Regions from separate parts of the Bacillus sp. NPDC093026 genome, predicted to be linked through region 2. Evidence: riboswitches for the same ligand, from Rfam matches in the RefSeq annotation. Region 2 holds a riboswitch; the other holds the start of a gene.
The links. Region 2 has a riboswitch for glycine ahead of gcvT (glycine cleavage system aminomethyltransferase GcvT). Riboswitches for the same ligand answer to the same signal wherever they lie in the genome.
Positions count from the first base shown of each region.

Region 1 (6,398 bases), on a different contig from region 2:
CTGTAAATAACCCTAAGAAAAAGGTGCTGATGATGACAATGCTATAGGTTTCAATTTGGAACAATGAAAGCATCGCAAGAAATGCCCCGATTGGATAAATAATTGACACCATAATAGGTGAGATGAATTTGTCTAGTACAATTGAAAGCAATAGAACAGACACAAGTGCACCAATACTAAAATAAGAAAGCAGTTGTGTAGCATGTCCTGTGTCAAGCCCAATTAATTTTAATCCTAATTGCGGAAGCCATGTTTGCCAAACCACAAATAAAGCTGTTGACGTGAAGCCCATTAGCACGACGGCTAAGCCTTCACCGAACATTTTAGGTTCTTCCTTCATTTGTTCCTGTACTGGGAGACTATCTTGTGATTTGACTTGCTTATGGTTAGGGAATGGCATAAAGATCAAGTAAATCCCTACGAGTAAATAAAGAAGACCTAGTCCATAGAAAGCCCAACCCCAGAAGATGTCGTGTGCGATAAGATATGCCAGAATAAACGGCAGAACAGTCGCTCCGATTGAAACGGATGCCTTTACTAAGACAGAAGCTGAACTCGATTTTTTTGGAAATGCTTCTGTGAGTGCAGGGTAAGTTCCTGAATCAAGCAAAGAGTTCGCAACCCCTGCTGATATCGCAAAGATAAAGGCTAACGTATAATTGCTCGTCGTCGGAATCCCGATTAAGAATAATAAGTAAAGAAAGTTTCCGGTGATAATGACAGGCTTGCGTCCCCAGCGATCCGCCAGTCGACCTGAGAAAAAGAGAGCAATCAATTTCCCGATTCCAATCGCCGATACAAGCAGGCTGATTTTTTGAATATCAACATGATAGCGTTCTGATAAACTTTCCATATTTGATGCCACAATAATATTGATCATACCTAGCATGAAGTAGTTTAAATACATACCAAGCGACGATTTAATATAAGAATTCTTCATGTTCCCACTCCTATATTTGAAACCCCTTCAGGGTCAAATTCATTTGTATACCCTTTGTCATTTCCTTAATGATAGGTAAGCCCGTCACAACACCCCTTATGTGATGAATGAAAAATTGATGAATATCCATTGCGATGTTCTAATAAGTATATCGTTATACTAAAAATAAAAATAATAACAATGAATATGAAAAGATGGAGATGATTAACTTGATCAGGGTCAGCCATCTACATAAAGTTTATATGAAAAATAGGTATAACGATATACCGAAAGAAGCAATGAGATTAATATACTCCTGCGTTGAAAATGTGTCAAGTTTATGACTTTGTGATTTAACTTGTTCAATGAAAAAAGGAGAATTGATCAGCAATTCTCCTTATCGTCAGGAAGTAGATGTCTCTCTAATATGAAGTTGTGGCTTTAGGATTAATCGTTGTAACTCTTCATCTTGTTCGTTCATTTTGTTGTATAAAAGCTGAGCGGCTTTTACCCCGATGGATTTTGGAAATGACGAGACGGTCGTAAGTGGCGGGTGATACATCTCTGCTTCAGGGATATTGTCAAAGCCAACGACATCTATATCTTCACCTGGTTTCATTCCACGTGATGTAAGTTCCTGAATGACACCGAAAGCAACTAAGTCACTGAAGCAAAAAATAGCAGTTGGCGGCTCGGGCTGATCCAGCACTTCTCCAAGTGATATCTTCCCGCCTTCACGAGTAGGCTCGATGTCAATAATGAGAGAGTCGTCGATGTCAAGTTGAGCCTCATCATGGGCTCTTTGAAAGCCTTTCATTCGCTCAATCCAAGTGGATGAGGACTTGATTCCGCCTAAAAAGGCAATGCGTGTATGCCCTTTTTGGAGTAGGTGGTGTACCGCCATCCAAGCGCCTTGTTCATAATCTACTCCGACATAGTCACAATGAACTTCAGCCAGTTCACGGTTGGCAAGTACCTTTGGAATTCGGATATGATTTAACTGCTTCACAGTTCGAGTAGAGCTCTTCGAGGCAGGATTTAAGATGATTCCCCCGACCCGATGCTCCACCATTGTGGAAATGAGCCGTTCCTGCTTATCGACACTGTCAAAGGTTGTACCGAGTAAAACGGTATATCCAAGTGATTCAAGAGTCGTTTGAACCCCTATTAAAAATTCAGAGATGAAAGTGTTTGAAATGTCAGTAACAATGACACCCACTATATTAGAGCTTTTTGATCGCATGTTTGCAGCGACACGGTCATATACGTAGCCTAGTTCCTCCATGGATTGAAGAACTTTTTTTCGAGTGGCTTCAGAGATTCTTGGGTTATTCCGAACAACAAGAGAGGCTGTTGAAGTCGAGACACCAGCATGTCTGGCGACTTCCTGTAATGTGACGCGCTCTTTGTTCAATTTTTTCATTTGAATTCACCAACTTCAATGGATTGCTTGCATTTTTGGTTCATTATCTAGACATAATGATGGATCTATTGTCAAACGGTACGAGTATTCTTTGATATATTATACCTTAATTAGGAGACATTGATGAAGTGAAGTCATATGCTTTGTAAGGGCTCCGGATGAATGATCTTATAAAAAGATTACCATTGACAGCTTTCTTTTAGAGGCGTAAAATATAAAATTATTCAGAAATAGAAACATTTAAAGTAAATATGAAAGCTATGATTGCTGTGGGTCACACTATGGCAGGAGCAGCTTCTGGAGAGACCGCATGCATGTGCGGCGCCGAAGGGTTCACAATCTCAGGCAAAAGGACAGAAGAGTACGGAATATTGTATTTGTGATGCATGGATGATGTCATGTATTGCTTTTCTCTATTTTGCTATTCTTATGACCATGAGATTGGAGCGCATCCAATCTTTTTTTTTATGGGGTTTTTTACAGTTTATTATTTCAATATAAGATCGTGTGTAGGAGGGCGTTGAAGTTGGCACAACAAGAGTTAAAACGAAATTTATCAAATCGACATGTACAATTAATTGCAATCGGTGGAACAATCGGGACAGGATTATTTTTAGGTTCAGGTAAGGCGATTCAATTGGCCGGCCCATCCATTATTTTTGCCTATTTGATTGTAGGGATGGCCATCTTTTTTGTCATGAGGGCACTTGGGGAATTACTTTTATCCAAGGCAGGCTATCAATCTTTAACCGATATAGCGGAGGATTATCTTGGTCCATGGGCTTCCTTTGTGACAGGGTGGACATACTGGTTCTGTTGGATTATGACAGCGATGGCGGATGTGATTGCTGTCGGTGTTTATGTGCAGTATTGGTTTAACATTCCCCAATGGATTCCTGCATTCATTTGTTTGCTGATTTTACTGGGATTTAATTTATTGACGGTGAAGCTTTTTGGAGAAATGGAATTTTGGTTTGCATTAATTAAAGTAATGACAATTCTATTGTTAATCAGCGTTGGGATTGTGTTATTAATCATTGGTTTTCAAACAAATGCTGGACCTGTGACTGTCATAAACCTTTGGTCACATGGCGGGCTGTTTCCAAATGGCATAACTGGTTTCTTATTGTCATTCCAGATGGTGGTCTTTGCCTATGTGGGAGTGGAGCTTGTCGGGGTTTCCGCAGCAGAAACAGCGAATCCACACAAAAATATTCCGTCAGCCATTAATAAGATTCCATTGAGAATTTTATTTTTCTATGTTGGCGCAATCTTTGTTTTATTATGTATCAATTCATGGATAGAGCTGAATGCATCAGAAAGCCCATTTGTCAAAACCTTTGGACTTATTGGCATTCCAGTAGCAGCAGGGCTCATTAATTTTGTCGTACTCACCTCTGCGGCTTCAGCTTGTAATAGCGGTATGTTTTCTACGAGCCGAATTTTGTATCATTTAAGTCATCAAAAGCAAGGGCCATCTTTATTTGGTCGATTGAATCATCACGCAGTTCCAAGCAATGCATTATTTGTCTCAACCCTCGTTGTCTCTGTCGGGGCTCTTTTAAGCAAGTTGATTCCAGAACAAGCCTTTGGGGTTGTAACGACGATCAGCGCAATTTGTTTCATTTGGGTTTGGAGTATTATTTTAATTTGTCATCTTAAATATAAAAAAACACGTCCACAGCTTCACGCCGCATCTACCTTTAAAGCACCATTCACACCATTTGTGAATATATGTGTTCTTGTGCTATTTGCAGCGATTCTCTTAATCATGCTATTTGCTGACGCCACACGACCAGCTCTGCTATTGACGCCCATATGGTTTGCATTCTTATTTTTAATGTATGCATGGAAGAAACGTTGTGCTTCATGACATAGTTGATAAAAAAGCACAGCCTTTTCCTAAATAAAGGCTATCCTTTTCGAAAATGAACGCTTTCTAATTTTAAGTAAGTATTGCGCATTTAGTATGATGAGGACGAGCCTAGTAACCATGATCGAAAAGAGCTGAGAAGGGTTCGCTCCAATTGAATACACAATGAGAATTAACACGGCATTGGTCAAAAGATTATTCATCGCTTGATATGTGGAAAAAAATTCTTCAAGCATCACATGCCTTTTGCCTTCATCAGAAAATGGCGAGTCATTTTCTGGCATCATCTTTGTCTGATACACTTGGTAGTTTTCGATTAGGATAGACTAATTTCAGCACAAACAAATGAGGTGATGATAAATAGAAGGGTGAGCCATCATTCTTGTTGAGTAATGATCGAGATACCGATGTGACTGTATTTGCTAACGTCAAATCACTAAATGTTTAATATTGCTTCGCTTCAAGTTCATCTTTCTCATCACCAGAAAGTGAGAGAGATACTTTTTTTCAAACGTGAAATAGCCAAGAGGTAGTATTTGATGAGAATAAAAGTCATACCGGCGATAACAAGGGTTGATTCAAATGCAATATCCAGAAGAAGTGCCATCTCTAATTTGGCTGCTAACAAACCTAATAGCATTTTGAATATGAATATAGCTTTACTGTGATTTCGTCCTTCTCGAATAGAAAAATATGTTCAATGGGTTCCTGAAAAATACGTGAAAGTTTAACAGCAAGCAAGAGAGACGGCATTAATTCGTTTCGTTCCATTAAGCTAATCGTCTGACGAGAAACCTTTGCACGCTTTGCAAGCTCAGTTCATCTCGTGCACGCAACTCTTTTAGTCGAGTTTTCATCATGTCACCTCAAATTTTGATCTGAATCTGTTTTGCTTGTAAAGTATCATATTTTTTTTGACAATTAATTGTCAAAAAGAGCATCTTTATTCAAAAGGTGAACAATGATACGCTAAAGGAAAAGAGATACAGGAATCAGGTGATGCTCGTGTTCATTGATCAATTAAAGAATGGTTTACAACAAATACAGCCGCTGTTTATTGGAGAAGAGACGGCATTTAAAGCGGCAGTCCTTGTTCCATTGTTGCAATTGGACGGAGAATGGCATATTTTATTTGAAGTACGCTCGTTGACCATGAGGAAACAGCCCGGTGATATTAGCTTTCCAGGCGGTAAACTCGACAACAGTGAAACAGCACTGGAAGCTGTATTGCGCGAAACCCATGAAGAACTAGGCATTTCGCCTGAATCAGTCGAGATCCTTGGTCAGCTCAGCCCTTACATTGCTTCTCCATCCTTCGTGGTCTATCCATATGTCGGCGTCATCGATGAACAGAAAGTCAAACATTCTTTCAATCAAGAGGAAGTGGATGAGACTTTTACAGTGCCAGTAAAATGGCTATGCCAATATGAGCCGTATTTACATTTTGTGTCTGTACAGCCAACTCCATCTGAAGATTTTCCCTTTGAAAAGATCATGAATGGTGAAAAATACTGTTGGGGGAGTCGTGCCATTGAGGAGTGGTTTTATGATTATGAAAACTACACCATTTGGGGCTTAACTGCACGCATATTAAAGCATTTTGTCGGCTTAGTGAAAACAAATTCCTAGAATAGAGACACTGAAGGTGTCTAGACCTTTTGGTCAGGACATTTTCGTGCTTATCGGACCGCCCTGATGTAGAAACAGGTGCCACCTCAGCCAGATCGTCCTGCACAATTAGTTTTAATGTAGGATAGATTTGACCATAACTAATTTTCCAAAAATGGTGTAAGCTCTTATCAATTAATTGCTTAATTTCATACCCTGACTTACTTTCTGTCGTTAAAATACCTAAAATCGCGTAAGTCGTATCGTTGTATTTTTTCATTGTGAACACACCTATCTAAAAGATATACATTTAGATATATAAAATCATTAAAAAGCAAGAAAATGATACACGATAGCTTTATATTTTAAATAGGAGATAAACTATAAATGTTTATATTGCGTATCAATTTCATAAAAAGTTGAAGGGTGCATAGATGAAATTGAGGAATATTTATATGTTGTTCTCATGGTTGGTCTGGGAAGCTGGGGAGGAATCAGAGCATCGGCTCAAATATTAATGTTGCTTCCATTGACAAAAATCAATCCAATGCGATAAATTCTTTCTAAATGATGAA
Region 1 covers NZ_JBIVPN010000002.1:77,359-83,756, forward strand. The annotation lists gene ACIQCE_RS05290 (MFS transporter) at 1-940, opposite strand, end outside; gene ACIQCE_RS05295 (LacI family DNA-binding transcriptional regulator) at 1,323-2,342, opposite strand; glycine riboswitch at 2,630-2,709, shown strand; gene ACIQCE_RS05300 (amino acid permease) at 2,869-4,215, shown strand; gene ACIQCE_RS16370 (hypothetical protein) at 4,245-4,502, opposite strand; partial or broken gene ACIQCE_RS05305 (helix-turn-helix transcriptional regulator) at 4,846-5,072, opposite strand; gene ACIQCE_RS05310 (NUDIX hydrolase) at 5,221-5,844, shown strand; partial or broken gene ACIQCE_RS05315 (PadR family transcriptional regulator) at 5,870-6,103, opposite strand.
Region 1: another riboswitch for glycine. It lies ahead of ACIQCE_RS05300 (amino acid permease); the one in region 2 lies ahead of gcvT (glycine cleavage system aminomethyltransferase GcvT).

Region 2 (6,398 bases):
AATTGTATGTCACATGAAGGGGAGGGAGTTGGATTTTAGTGAACCGCCCCTTTTTTGTTGTAAGTAGAAAAGTCCGCCATTTTCAATCGTAAGACTGATTTTTGGTTCATATAAAGTTTTGAGTGCTTGTCTTTCTATTTCATATTCTACAGATGTATCTGAAGTCCCTTCATAAAATTGGTTTAAAAGTTCCGAATCTTCCTTCCACTTTTGAACAGCCCTTATCGCCCAATCGTTCGGTTCTTCGTGGGCATAACGCTCCATCAGGCCATAGAGGCGTTTGACTCCGCTTTCAGGCTTAATCATTGTACTCATCGTAAAACAATAATCAGGTATTTGGGAAGACAGCTTGCGTGTTTCCAGCTTTTCTTGAAATTGTTCTACGACCTCGCCTCGTATGAGATGAAGTCCAAGAGACAGCAGCTTATCCTTTTTGCGATCTGCAAGATATGATATTTTCACATTAATCCCAAGCCAAGGCTCCAATGCGATTTGGGTCTTAGTCAGTGGTGTTACTTGTTCATAGAGGCGGATAAATCGGCCTTGTTGTTTGACAGCCTCGAAAATTTGAAACAAGCGAGGGGAGCCGAAATGAATAAATTCACCTTCGATCGTGTTGCCTGCTTTCTGCTGATCTGTGATAAGTGTCAATTGACGCGGCTCAGGCACACCGCCTGTTTTTTCGAGCCAATGCCAATAAAAAGGGCGGTTCATGATCATTTTATCCATTTCAACAGTTAGCTGTACGGTGAGATGGCCTGCACTTTCTTCGAGAATGTCACATTGATTCGCCTGAAAAAAACGTAGAAGAAATGCGTGAATGTCATGCTGCTTCATAGATTAACTCTCCTTTATGAGCCTTGTTGTCTTTTTTCCAAAAGCGGGGTTTGTACTTTTGATAAGTAGGAAGCAAATTGGCTTAATTTCTTTTTCATGTCCCCGTCAGATTGGGCTTGATATAAAATGTGATGAAGTTCCGTTTCTGCCTCTTTAATATCAATACGTGTTAAAATATCGTCTAAATCTCCAATGACGTTTTCAAACAGTTGGATTTTTTCATAAAGAAGCTTCAAAATATGCTCCTCGACTGTTCCATTCGTTGCCATATTATAAATGTGGACATCTCGCTTTTGCCCAAGGCGGTGGATACGCCCAATTCGCTGTTCTAAGCGCATAGGGTTCCATGGGAGATCATAATTGATGATCTGGTTACAAAACTGAAGGTTGATTCCCTCACCGCCTGCTTCTGTCGCAATTAATACTTGAGCACGCTCTCTAAATAAATCTTTCATCCAGTCTTTCTTACTCCGTTTAAAACCACCTCTAAAAGGAACAGAGCTGATCCCATTTTGTTGCAGAAACCATTGTAAATAAATTTGTGTAGCGCGGTATTCAGTAAAGATAATGACCTTCTCATTAAGCTGCTGAATGAGTTTTACCACTTCTAGTGCTTTTGAGTTTTGCTCGACTTGGTTGATTTTCTCCATGATTTGCGCCATGGCAGAAGATCCTAGAATGTGTTTTTCTTCTTCCTGCATTTTTTTAATCGTCATATAGACGGCCTCACGGCTTGAGCAACATTCTCGTTCCAAGGTCATAATGGAAAACATGTGTTTCGTATAAGACGGGTTCTCTTTCAGCTTGCAAATTTCATCGTATAACGCTTGCTCTGTTGGGGAGAAATCAATGGAAATCGTCTTGACATGCCGCTTTGACCACTCGATGCCCGTGTCCTGTCTTCGGTTACGAATCATCACTTTATTGACTAGCTGTTTTAACCGATCATGATCTTCAAGCTGCAAGTCTTTTTTTGCAAATACATCTTTAAATTGGTGTTCATTTCCTAGATGACCAGGCTTCAGAAGGGATACAAGATTAAAAATTTCTCCAATTCGATTATGGATTGGCGTGGCTGTCAGCAGAAGGCAGAATTTCTTGTTTAAATTTCTCACAAACTCATAATTTTTCGTTTTGTTGTTTTTCAACTTATGTGCTTCATCGATAATGACCATATCGTAGGCGATTGATAAAATCGTATTGCGATGCGGCTCTCTTTTCGCTGTATCAATCGAAGAAACAACGACGTCACATTGCTCCCAGACATAGCTTTTTTTCTGTTCGACAGCATCAATATAAAATTTCGTCCGAAGCTCTTGTACCCATTGAGAAACAAGAGAAGCGGGTACGAGAATGAGAATTTTCTTGGCAAGCCCTCGAATCATATATTCTTTTATAATTAGTCCTGCTTCAACAGTTTTTCCAAGTCCAACTTCATCTGCTAAAATGGCTTTTCCGTTCATTTCTTCTACAACTCTTCTAGCTACTTCAAGCTGGTGCTTTAAAGGGGTGAAGGCGGGCAGATGTGCAGGTGCCTGCAAGCCCTCGAACGAGTCAATCGCAGTGACTTTTTGAACTTGCGCAGCCAACCGATACATGTCCCAGTTCGCCCAGGGACCGTCATTTGCAAGACGATGTTGAAATTCATTTGTCCATTCTTGGTCAAAAATCGTTTGAATATTCAATGTAAATGCCTACCTTTCTATCAAGTAATGAAGAAATTGTTCTGTTTTTAAACGCTTCATTTTTTAAGAGGACTTTAAAAGTCTGCATATAACGATAAAAGCGAACGATAGTGAATAATTATTTTAAAAATGTTAATGATTTTTATATTGCTCTCTATCCGTTTCTAATGGTAGGATGTTGTTAAGTGATCTAGAAAATCAGTCACTCATTTTGATAGTATGTCCAATTAATATGAAGAATATGAGCGGATGATGGTATGGGGAGAGACTTGGCGGTTATTCAGCACTGGCAGGCGCCGAAGGAGCAAGCTGAAATGGTTCAGTGAATCTCTCAGGCAAAAGTACTCTTACCGGACGCAACTCTGGAGAGTGTTTGCTCATTGCTTTAGCAAACCACCAAAGGGGAAAACGCACAATGATGCTGTGCTGTAAACTTTCAGGTGCAAGGACAGAGACTTCTTTTTGATAAAAGGGAGCTCTCTGTCCTTTTTTGCTGTAATTTTTCTGAAAATTCAGCTTGTGTTTCGCACTGTAAAAAAAGGGGGAAACGATTGATGTTGAAACGAACACCGCTTTTTCATGTGTATGAAATGTTTGGCGCAAAGACCATTGACTTCGGGGGCTGGGAATTACCTGTCCAATTTTCTTCCATTAAAGAAGAACATGAAGCTGTCAGAACAAAAGCAGGGCTTTTTGATGTCTCTCACATGGGAGAGGTTGAAGTAAAAGGGAATGATGCTTTTCATTTTTTACAAAGATTATTAACCAATGATTTGTCTAAACTGACAGACGGCAAGGCACTGTATACAGCTATGTGTTATGAAAATGGCGGGACGGTGGATGACCTGCTCGTCTATCAAAAAGAAAAAAACAACTATTTGCTTGTTATTAATGCATCAAATATTGAAAAAGATGTTGACTGGTTGTTGAAACACCAGAATGAAAGTGACGTGTCTATTCAAAACGTCTCTGATCAAATCGCCTTGTTAGCATTGCAGGGGCCTCTTGCTGCTGACATTATTAAGGAAGTTTCAGATGAAAGTGTGACATCATTGAAACCATTTACGTTTCAATTACAAGCGACAGTTGCTAACAAAAAAGTGCTTGTCTCAAGAACTGGCTACACAGGAGAAGACGGCTTTGAAATCTACTGCCAGTCAGAAGATGCAGTTCACATTTGGTCGGCTTTATTAGAAGCGGGCCATCCTAAAGGGTTAATACCGTGCGGGCTCGGTGCACGTGACACCTTAAGATTTGAAGCGAAGCTGCCTCTTTATGGTCAAGAGTTGACAAAGGAAATTTCTCCTTTAGAAGGCGGGATTGGTTTTGCTGTGAAAATAGATAAAGAAACAGATTTTATCGGGAAAGACGTGCTCAAAAAGCAAAAAGAAGAGGGAACGAAGCGAAAGCTTGTCGGGATCGAAATGATAGATAAAGGAATTCCGCGGACAGACTATCCGGTCTTTTCAGGAGACGAACAAATTGGTTTTGTGACAACGGGCACACAATCTCCAACCTTAAAGAAAAATGTAGGACTTGCCTTGATTCAAACATCCTTTGCTCAGCTTGGGAAAGAAGTTGAAGTGCAAATTCGTAAAAAGCGTTTGAAAGCAAAAATCGTCGCAACACCATTTTATAAAAGAGCCAAATAACGAGGGGGAATAGAGGATGAAGCACAGGTATTTGCCGCAAACAGAGCAAGATCAAAAAGAAATGCTGGATGTCATCGGCGTCCAGTCGATTGACGAGCTTTTTTCAGATATCCCAGAAAAGGTGAGATTTAAAGGATCATACAACATTAGACAGGCAGCATCTGAGACAGAACTTGAGAGGGAGTTATCTCGTCTTGCTGCAAAGAACAAGGATACCGTGTCGTATGCATCTTTTCTTGGTGCTGGTGTGTATGATCATTATCAGCCCGTCATAGTGGATCATGTGATCTCACGTTCTGAATTTTATACAGCGTATACGCCATATCAGCCGGAGATTTCTCAAGGTGAATTGCAGGCCATCTTTGAGTTTCAAACAATGATCGCCGAACTCACTGGAATGGATCTTGCCAACTCCTCCATGTATGATGGCGGAACGGCATTAGCTGAAGCGGCAATGCTGGCGGCTGGACATACAAGAAAGAAAAAAATCGTTGTCTCTGAGACCGTTCATCCTGAATCAAGAGCTGTTTTGAAAACATATGCAAAAGGGCAGCATATCGACGTGGTCGAAGTGCCTGCTGTAAAAGGGCAGACTGACTTCGCCGCATTAGAAGAGGCTGTTTGCGAGGAGACAGCGGCGGTACTTGTGCAATATCCAAACTTTTTCGGTGTGGTAGAACCACTGAAAGACATTGAACCGATTGCGCATAAAGGAAAAAGTTTATTCATCGTATCGAGTAATCCGCTTGCACTTGGTTTACTGACGCCTCCGGGAAAACTTGGGGCAGATATTGTCGTCGGTGATGCACAGCCATTTGGGATTCCAGCTGCATTTGGCGGACCTCATTGCGGTTATTTCGCCGTCACTAAAAAATTAATGCGCAAAGTCCCAGGCCGTTTGGTCGGGCAAACAGAGGATGAAAATGGTGTTCGCGGATTTGTGCTGACACTTCAAGCACGTGAACAGCACATTAGAAGAGATAAAGCGACATCAAATATTTGTTCCAATCAGGCATTAAATGCGTTAGCAGCTTCTGTTGCCATGACGGCGCTTGGCAAAACAGGTATTAAAGAAATTGCGTATCAAAACGTGCAAAAAGCCCATTATGCCAAAGCGCAGGCAGAAAAATACGGCTTACAGGCTGATGTAGATGGAGCCATTTTTAATGAATTTGTAATCAAGCTAAAAGAGCCTGTGAAAGAAGCAAATAGAAGATTGCTTGAAAAAGGGATCATTGGAGGCTATGACTTAGGCCTAGACTATCCACAGTTTCAGCAGCACATGCTTGTTGCAGTGACAGAGCTAAGAACAAAAGAAGAGATTGATACGTTCATCAAAGAATTGGGGGATCGTCATGAGTAAACAAGACCAGCCGCTTATTTTTGAAGTGTCCAAAGAAGGAAGAATTGGTTATAGTCTGCCTAAGCTAGACGTACCTGTGCAGGAGCTCCCAGCTTTGTTTGATGACACCTATATCCGTCAAGAGGATGCTGAGCTTCCTGAAGTATCTGAACTTGATATTATGCGTCATTACACAGCACTTTCAAGACGTAATCACGGGGTCGATTCCGGATTTTATCCTCTTGGCTCTTGTACGATGAAATACAATCCAAAGATTAACGAAAAAGTCGCACGCTTTGCCGGCTTTGCGCATGTTCATCCACTTCAAGATGCAGACACTGTGCAAGGGGCATTAGAATTACTCTATGACCTTGGTGAGCATCTTGAAGAAATTACTGGGATGGATGCAGTGACGCTGCAGCCTGCTGCAGGAGCGCATGGTGAATGGACGGGGCTTATGATGATTCGTGCATACCACGAAGCACGAGGTGATCATAAACGGACAAAAGTCATTGTTCCTGATTCTGCTCATGGAACGAATCCTGCATCTGCTACAGTGGCTGGATTTGAGACGATTACAGTCTCATCTGATGAAAATGGTCTCGTTGATTTAGAGGATTTAAAGCGCGTTGTCAATGATGAAACAGCAGCTCTTATGCTCACAAACCCCAATACGCTTGGATTATTCGAAGAAAATATATTAGAAATGGCAGAAATTGTGCATGGAGCGGGCGGAAAGCTCTACTATGACGGTGCCAACTTAAATGCTGTTTTAAGCCGCGCAAGACCGGGGGATATGGGATTTGATGTCGTTCACTTAAACCTTCATAAAACCTTTACAGGTCCCCACGGAGGCGGAGGTCCTGGATCAGGTCCAGTCGG
Region 2 covers NZ_JBIVPN010000003.1:96,370-102,767, forward strand. The annotation lists gene ACIQCE_RS09490 (YqhG family protein) at 10-837, opposite strand; gene ACIQCE_RS09495 (DEAD/DEAH box helicase) at 852-2,522, opposite strand; glycine riboswitch at 2,772-2,879, shown strand; glycine riboswitch at 2,883-2,976, shown strand; gene gcvT (glycine cleavage system aminomethyltransferase GcvT) at 3,077-4,174, shown strand; gene gcvPA (aminomethyl-transferring glycine dehydrogenase subunit GcvPA) at 4,191-5,537, shown strand; gene gcvPB (aminomethyl-transferring glycine dehydrogenase subunit GcvPB) at 5,530-6,398, shown strand, end outside.